Regions from separate parts of the Streptomyces luteosporeus genome, predicted to be linked through region 2. Evidence: riboswitches for the same ligand, from Rfam matches in the RefSeq annotation. Region 2 holds a riboswitch; the other holds the start of a gene.
The links. A riboswitch is a leader RNA that binds a small molecule or an ion and turns the genes downstream of it on or off. The one in region 2 is predicted to bind S-adenosylmethionine.

Region 1 (4,203 bases), on a different contig from region 2:
TCCCGGTCCTGACGTTCATCGCCACGCGCCGCATCTGCATGGGTCTGCAGCGCCGCGACAAGGACAAGGTGCTGCACGGTCGCGAGACCGGCATCATCAAGCGCCTGCCGCACGGTGAGTTCATCGAGGTCCACGAGCCGCTCTCGCAGGAGCAGCTGCACACGCTGACCTCGCACGAGCAGCCCAAGCCGCTGGAGCTGGAGCCGGCGGTGGACGAGAACGGCGTCGCCCGCAAGGTCGGTGCTGGCCAGAAGCTCCGCGTGAAGCTCTCCAAGGGCTTCTACGGCGAGGGGACCCAGATCCCCAAGCCCACCGCGGAGGAGTACCGGGAGATCACCAGCGGTCACGGCCACCACTGATCCCCGCAGCTGATCACTGACGACTGATCGCCACGGCAGGAGCCCCGTCCAGCGCATGGACGGGGCTCTTCGCCGTCCCGGGCCGGTCGATAGGCTGGACGCCAGACGGGGGCCAGTGGGAGCGCCCCCGCCCAGACCACTCCAGGAGTGTGGACCATGAACGTTGCGACCCCATCTGGCGGCGAGCGCTCGGTGGCCCCGTCCTGGCCGGGCATCCTGGACGCCCTGCTGCGCGGAGTGGACCTCAGCGCCGACGACACGGCCTGGGCCATGGACCGGATCATGCGCGGGGCGGCCAGCGACGCCCAGATCGCCGGCTTCGCCGTGGCCCTGCGGGCCAAGGGCGAGACCGTCGCCGAGATCTCCGGCCTGGTCCGCGCCATGTACCGACACGCCAACCTCATCGAGGTGCCCGGGCCCAGCGTGGACATCGTGGGCACCGGCGGCGACGGCGCCAAGACCGTCAACATCTCCACGATGTCCTCGATCGTCGTGGCCGGCACCGGTGCGAAGGTCGTCAAGCACGGCAACCGCGCCGCCTCCTCCGCCAGCGGCTCCTCCGACGTCCTGGAGAAGCTGGGCGTCAACCTGGAGCTGACGCCCCGCCGGGTGGTGGAGGTCGCCGAGGAGGCCGGCATCACTTTCTGCAACGCCGTCAAGTTCCACCCCTCCCTGCGGCACGTCGCCCCGGCCCGCCGTGAACTGGGCATCCGGACGACCTTCAACGCGCTCGGCCCGCTGACCAACCCCGCCCGGGTGCGCGCGCAGGCCACCGGCGTCGCCGACGCCCGCATCGCACCGGTGCTGGCCGGGGTGCTGGCCGAGCGCGGCTCGACGGCCCTGGTCTTCCGCGGCGACGACGGGCTGGACGAGCTGACCACCACCGCCACCTCGCGGGTGTGGGTCGTGCGCGACGGGCGGGTGCACGAGGAGGCGTTCGACCCCCGCGAGGTGGGCCTGGAGATGGTGCCGGTGGAGGCGCTGCGCGGCGCCGACGCCTCGTACAACGCCGACGTCGCCCGCCGCCTGCTCGCCGGCGAGACCGGCCCCGTACGGGAGGCGGTGCTGCTCAACTCCGCGGCGGCGCTGGTGGCCCTGGCGCCCACCGACGCGCCGCTGCCCGAGCAGATCCGCGCCGGCATGGCGCGGGCGGCCGAGTCCATCGACTCCGGCGCCGCCCTGCGCACGCTGGAGAAGTGGGTGGCGGCCAGCAACGCCTGAATGAGCAACGCCTGAATCAGCAACGCCTGAGCCCTTTCCGGCCAGGTGCGTCTCGCCCCGTGGAACGACGGTTCCACGGGGCGATCACGTATGCCATACTCCTGCCCAGGTCACGAGTGACAGCGTTTCGGCCCCGGCCTGCTGTCCGGCAACCCTCCTTCCGTGGCGGGGTGCCCCGGGTGATGACCGGGCCGCAGGCAGGACGTCTGCGGCAAGCGCGGATCCCTCGCCAGGGATCCTGGTCGTCGAGGGAGATCCTTCCGTGATGCAGCGAATGCGCTAGGGCTCGAAGAGCCCCTTCTTTGCGTACCTCTCTTCTTCTGCTCGCCTGTTCACGTACGGGAGTTCGCCATGCCTGCCGCCGCCGTCGCCACCGAGAGCCCGGTTCGTCCCCCGCTACCCGTTCTGGGGGGCGACGTCCGCGTACCGCTCGTCACCGGGGGCGAGGTGACGTACGCGGCCCTCGACTACGCCGCCAGCGCCCCGGCCCTGCGCCGAGTGTGGGACGACGTCGCCGCGTACGCGCCGTACTACGGCAGCGTGCACCGCGGCGCCGGCTACCTCTCGCAGCTGTCCACCGACCTCTTCGAGAACAGCCGGGCCACCGTCGCCCGCTTCCTCGGCTGCCGCGAGGACGACCAGGTCGTCTTCACCCGCTCCACCACCGACTCGCTCAACCTGCTCGCGACCGTCCTGCCCGCCGGCTGCCGGGTGTTCGTCTTCGAGACCGAGCACCACGCCGCGCTGCTGCCCTGGGGCGAGGGCCGCCTCACCTGCCTGCCCGCGCCCCGCACGCCCGCCGAGGCGGTCGCGACCCTGGAGCGGGCCCTCGCGGACCGCGAGCCCCACGGGCCCGCGCTGGTGTGCGTCACCGGCGCCTCCAACGTCACCGGAGAGCTGTGGCCCGTACGGGAGTTGGCGGCCGCGGCGCACGCCCACGGCGCGCGCATCGTGCTGGACGCCGCCCAACTCGCCCCGCACCACCCCGTGGACATCCGGGGGCTCGACGTCGACTGGGTCGCCCTCTCCGGCCACAAGCTCTACGCGCCCTTCGGCGCCGGGGTGCTGGCCGGCCGCCCCGACTGGCTGCGCGAGGCCGAGCCGTACCTGGCCGGCGGCGGCGCCAGCCGCCGGGTCACGCGGCTCCCCGACGGCCGCCTGGAGACCGAGTGGCACACCACCACCGCCCGGCACGAGGCCGGCTCGCCCAACGTCATCGGCGCCTATGCCATCGCCTCCGCCTGCCGGGCGCTGACCGAGGCGGGCTTCGAGGGTCTCGTCGCGCGCGAGAGGCACCTGGTGGCCCGGGTGCGCGAGGGCCTTGCCGAGGTGCCGGGCGTACGGGTGCTGTCGCTGTTCGGCCCCGACGCCCCGCGCGTGGGCGTGCTCTCCTTCGTCGTCGAGGGCTGGAACAGTTCGCACCTGGCCGCCGCACTGTCCGCCGAGTACGGCATCGGGGTCCGCGACGGGCTTTTTTGCGCCCACCCGCTGGTGCGCACGCTGCTGGGCGCCGGGCAGCAGGAGGCGGGGGAGTGCGGCGCGCCCGACGAGGGCCGTGCGCACAGCGCCGTACGCGTCAGCTTCGGCGCCGGTACGCCCGACGAGCACGTGGAGCGGTTCGTCCGGGCCGTGCGCGAACTGGTCGCCCATGGCGCGCGGTGGCTCTACCGCACGGAGGGCGGCCGCTGCGTGCCCGCGCAGCGGGCGGCGTGAGGGGCAGCGGCGTGCGGAATCAGTTGTCCAGGCCGATGGCGAAGGCCGCTTCCAGGTCGTGCTGGGAGTAGGTGCGGAAGGCGATGTGCGTCTCCGTCGAGGTGACGCCGGTGACCTTGCTGATCCGGCCCGGGATGACGTCCGCCAGGTCGTCGTGCCGGGCCACCCGCACGATCGCGATCAGGTCGTAGGCGCCGGTGACCGAGTAGACCTCGCTCACGCCGTCCAGCGCGGCGATCGACTCGGCGATCTCGGGGATGCGGTCCACGTCGGTCTTGATGAGCACGATCGAAGTGATCACGTCGTTCTGTCTCCTTCGGTGGACCCGGTTTCGGTGGCCCCGGCTGCGGCCCTCACTCTAACCGCAGGCGTGGGGTGCACCCAGGCGTAGCCGAATCCGAGTGCGAATCCCAGCACGTGGGCGAGGTAGGCCACCCCCGGCCGCCCCGCCTCCGTGCCCGCCGCCAGCCACTGCAGGGCGAACCAGAACAGCAGCACGACCCAGGCGGGAAAGCGCAGCGGCAGGAAGAAGAGGAACGGGAAGAGGCTGGTCACCCGGGCCCTGGGGAAGAGATAGAGGAAAGCGCCGAGCACACCGGAGATGGCGCCGGACGCCCCCACCAGCGTGCGGTCGGAGCCGGCGTGCACGACCGCGTAGCCGAGCAGGGCCAGATAGCCGGTGACGAGGTAGCACAGGGCGAAGGCGGCGTGTCCCAGGTGCGCCTCGGTCATGGCACCGAAGACGTAGAGGAAGAGCATGTTGCCCAGCAGATGCAGCCAGTTGCCGTGCACGAACAGCGCGGTGAGCGGGGTGATCAGATGCGTGGGGGAGCCGTGCCACAGCTCCGCCGGCACCACCCCCCAGCGCTGGAAGTACTCGGTCTGCGCGGTCAGCAGGGCGGTGCCGCTG
Region 2 (4,203 bases):
GGTAGTCCTGGACGAGGACGCCGGCGCCCTCGGCGGCCTCCTCGGCGACGGCGTCGGCGAAGGCGGTGTTGTACGCCTCGTACTGGGCCCACTGCTCGCGGAAGCCGCTGTCGAAGGAGGGTTCGAGCGGGGTCTGCCAGAGCATGTGGTGCAGGAACCACAGGACGGAGTTGGCCACGCCGTTGTAGGCGGCGGCGAAGGTGGCGGAGGGGATGTCGAGCATCCGCACCGGCTGGTCGCCGGTGTCGGCGGCGTCCAGCCGCCGCCCGGCGCGCCGGGCGGCGAGCCGGTCGCCCTCGCCGAGGGCCGCGCAGACCCACACCGCCCCGGCGTCCGGGCCGATCGCGCTGAGCCCCGAGACCAGCCCGCCGCCGCCGCGGCCCGCATGCAGCGTGCCGTCCTCGCCGAGCCGGTAGGAGACCGGGCCGCGGTTGGAGGCGACCACGATGGGCGCCGTGCCGGGGGCGGTGTGGGTGTGCTCAACGACCATGTCGCCAGCCTTGCCCCGGGGGGAACCGCTCAAACGTACGCTTACGCGGCATGCCGGCGGGCGTACTCCGGGATTTCGGCCATCGGGGGGCGTTCCTCCGTGTCGACCGGGTAGGTCCGCGGGACGAAACCTTCCGCCGTTCGCTCGAACTGGGTCAGCGCGGGCCGGACGAGGTGGCCGCGGGCCAGCCGCAGCTGCGCCGTGCGGTAGATGGTCGCCGCCATCCGGCCGAGCGCGCGGCCGTCCTGGTGGCGGTGCTTGCGCTCGCCGACGTCGACCTGGGCGAGGGCGTCCAGGCCCACGGTGTGCAGCGCGTCGACGAGCAGGCCGAGCTCCACGCCGTACCCGACGGGGAAGGGCAGCCGCTCCAGCAGCGAGCGGCGGGCCGCGTACTCGCCGCCCAGCGGCTGGACGAAGCCGGCCAGCTGCGGCCAGTGCAGGTTCAGCAGCGGGCGGGCGACCAGCTCGGTGACCCGGCCGCCCTGGCCGGGGGCCTCGCCGAGGGGACGGTCGTACATCCCCTTGACGAACTGCACCTCCGGGTCGGTCAGCAGCGGGCCGACGATGCCGGAGACGAACGTGGCCGAGAAGTCCCGCAGGTCGGCGTCGACGAAGCACACCACGTCGCCGGTGGTGACCAGCAGCGAGCGCCACAGGACCTCGCCCTTGCCGGGCAGCGCCGGGATGCGCGGCAGCACCTCGTCGCGGTGCACCACGCGCGCCCCGGCGGCCGCCGCCTCCGCCGCCGTACGGTCGGTGGAGCCGGAATCCAGCACCACCAGCTCGTCCACCAGCGGGACGGCGTCCGTCATCAGCTCGCGGCGGATCGTCGCCGCTATGGCGCCGACCGTGGCCTCCTCGTTCAGCGCCGGCAGTACGACGCTGACCGTGGTGCCCGAGCCGCGTTTGGCAGCGAGAAGCCGGTCGAGCGGACGATCGGCTGCGGACCAGGACCGCTGGGCCAGCCAGCGCTCCACCTCATCCAGCACGTGTAGGACTCCCTGCTGTGCATCGTCTCGATGGTCGCCGATGCGCCCGTGCGACGCATCTCGCGGTTCGGACGGCCCTCTGCTGCGGCCACCCCTTCCGTTACAGTCTGAACAACGCGGACGGCCGTCCTATGTCGGGGTCGTTCCGCGCACAAACGCCTGGGTCCGCCCAGCGCCATACCGCTCATCCAGAGGGGCAGAGGGACACGGCCCGATGAAGCCCCGGCAACCCTCCAGCCGGTCTTTCGTCCGCAACGGACGCGAGGCTCCCGGCGGGGAAGGTGCCAATTCCGTCTCGTGGCGAGGTGCGCCGCGAGGAAGATGAGGAGAAAGGGCCTCGCCTCCATGGCCGTCGAAGCCGTTGAAAGCCGTACCACTGCATCTTCTTCCGGGTCCGCTTTCGGGTCCGCCTTCGGACCCGCCGTCGCGCTCTCCTGCCGCGAATGCGGCGAGCGCTCCCCCCTCGGCCCCGTCTTCGCCTGCGCCTCCTGCTTCGGACCGCTGGAAGTGGCCTACGAGCTGCCCACCGGCGACCCCGAGGAGCTGCGCCGGCGCATCGAGGCCGGCCCCGCCAGCATCTGGCGGTACGCGCCCCTGCTGCCCGTCGCCGCGGACGTCGCCGAACGGCCCAACCTCAACCCCGGCCTCACCAAGCTCGTCAAGGCCGACAACCTCGCCCGCGAACTCGGCGTGACCGGCGGCCTGTACGTCAAGGACGACTCCGGCAACCCCACGCACTCCTTCAAGGACCGCGTCGTCGCCGTCGCCGTCGAGGCGGCGCGCACCTTCGGCTTCACCACCCTGTCCTGCTCCTCCACCGGCAACCTCGCCGGCGCCGTCGGCGCGGCCGCGGCCCGCGCGGGCCTGCGCTCGTGCGTGTTCATCCCGCACGACCTGGAGGCCGGCAAGGTCGTCATGGCCGCGGTCTACGGCGGCGACCTCGTCGGCATCGAGGGCACGTACGACGACGTCAACCGCTTCTGCTCCGAGCTCATCGGCGACCCGCTCGGCGAGGGCTGGGGCTTCGTCAACGTCAACCTCCGCCCGTACTACGCGGAGGGCTCCAAGACCCTCGCGTACGAGATCTGCGAGCAGCTCGGCTGGCGGCTGCCGGACCAGATCGTCGTACCGGTCGCCTCCGGCTCCCAGCTGACGAAGATCGACAAGGGGCTCCGGGAGCTGGTCGCCCTCGGGCTCGTCGAGGACCGGCCGTACAAGATCTTCGGCGCCCAGGCCGAGGGCTGCGCCCCGGTCTCGGCCGCCTTCAAGGCGGGCCACGAGGTGGTGCGGCCGGTACGGCCGGACACCATCGCCAAGTCCCTGGCGATCGGCAACCCGGCCGACGGGATCTACGTGCTCGACATCGCCCGGCGCACCGGCGGCGGCGTGGAGGACGTCGACGACGCGGCGGTCGTCGACGCGATCCGGCTGCTCGCCCGGACGGAGGGCATCTTCGCCGAGACCGCGGGCGGGGTCACGGTGGGCGTGACGCGCAAGCTGCTCGCGAGCGGCGCGCTGGACCCGGAGCTGACCACGGTCGTGCTCAACACGGGGGACGGGCTCAAGACGCTCGACGCGGTCGCGGCGGGGCCGACGGCCACGATCCGCCCGACGCTCGACGCCTTCCGCGCGGCGGGCCTGCAGGGCCGGTAGTTCCCGCAGGGGCCCTTCGCCCGAACGGGCGTCCCCCTTCTCTCACACCTCACACCTCACACCTCACACCTCACCCGACGCACAGAAGGCCGAGGCATACCCATGAGCGTCACCGTCCGCATCCCCACCATCCTGCGCACCTACACCGCCGGGCAGGCGGAGGTCGCCGCCGAGGGCGCCACCCTCGGCGAGGTGATCGCCTCCCTGGAGGCGAACCACCCCGGCATCGCCGCCCGGGTGCTCGACGACGCCGGCAAGCTGCGGCGCTTCGTGAACGTCTACGTGAACGACGACGACGTCCGCTTCGAGGACGGCCTGGGCACGGCCACGCCCGACGGGGCCGGCGTCTCGATCGTCCCGGCCGTCGCGGGCGGCTGAGCCGGCCCCGCGCGAGCACGCTCGGCGAGCAGTCGGAATCGCCCCGTCCGCAAAACGGACGAGGCGATTCCGCCTGTTGAAGCGCGCTACAGTTGGGGCGTTCCCCCTCTGGCGTCACTGCCGAGTGCGTACGAGAACCCGTCAAGTTGTGCCCATTGCGAGGATGCGATTTGCCGGGTTGGTGGCGTTTTGCCCGGCCCGACTTGCCCGGGAAGCTGTGGAAATCGGTACGAATAACCGATCGGCCGCCGCCGGATTTCTCGTCCGAGTGACCTGTTGCAGACGGCATCCGTGCAGATACATTCAGCCGCGGTCGACGCGTTCCGGCGCACACCCCCACCCTGTCTGGGGGTGAGGTCTGACCCGGGTCCGCGAAGTGCGGTCCTGTGCAAGGGCCAGTAATAGGGGAGTTAGGCATGGCTCAGGGCACCGTCAAGTGGTTCAACGCGGAGAAGGGGTACGGCTTCATCGCGGTCGACGGTGGTGCGGATGTATTCGTCCACTACAGCGCGATCCAGATGGACGGTTACCGCACCCTCGAGGAGGGGCAGCGGGTCGAGTTCGAGATCTCGCAGGGCCAGAAGGGGCCGCAGGCGGACATGGTCAAGGTGACCGCCTGATCGGTGCGCATCGACCACCGGCGCACTCAAGCTCACTGAAGCTCGCCGAGGGGCCCGCGTCTGACCGACGCGG

Region 1: another riboswitch for S-adenosylmethionine. It lies ahead of ABD361_RS28060 (aminotransferase class V-fold PLP-dependent enzyme); the one in region 2 lies ahead of thrC (threonine synthase).

Annotation. Positions count from the first base shown of each region.
Region 1 is NZ_BAAASL010000028.1:62,250-66,452, reverse strand. It holds gene qcrB (cytochrome bc1 complex cytochrome b subunit) at 1-359, shown strand, start outside; gene trpD (anthranilate phosphoribosyltransferase) at 516-1,580, shown strand; SAM riboswitch class IV at 1,689-1,804, shown strand; gene ABD361_RS28060 (aminotransferase class V-fold PLP-dependent enzyme) at 1,932-3,293, shown strand; gene ABD361_RS28055 (Lrp/AsnC family transcriptional regulator) at 3,313-3,594, opposite strand; gene ABD361_RS28050 (rhomboid family intramembrane serine protease) at 3,591-4,203, opposite strand, start outside.
Region 2 is NZ_BAAASL010000001.1:157,919-162,121, forward strand. It holds gene ABD361_RS00770 (alpha,alpha-trehalose-phosphate synthase (UDP-forming)) at 1-490, opposite strand, end outside; gene ABD361_RS00775 (glucosyl-3-phosphoglycerate synthase) at 532-1,479, opposite strand; SAM riboswitch class I at 1,661-1,807, shown strand; gene thrC (threonine synthase) at 1,825-3,132, shown strand; gene ABD361_RS00785 (ubiquitin-like small modifier protein 1) at 3,235-3,510, shown strand; gene ABD361_RS00790 (cold-shock protein) at 3,927-4,130, shown strand.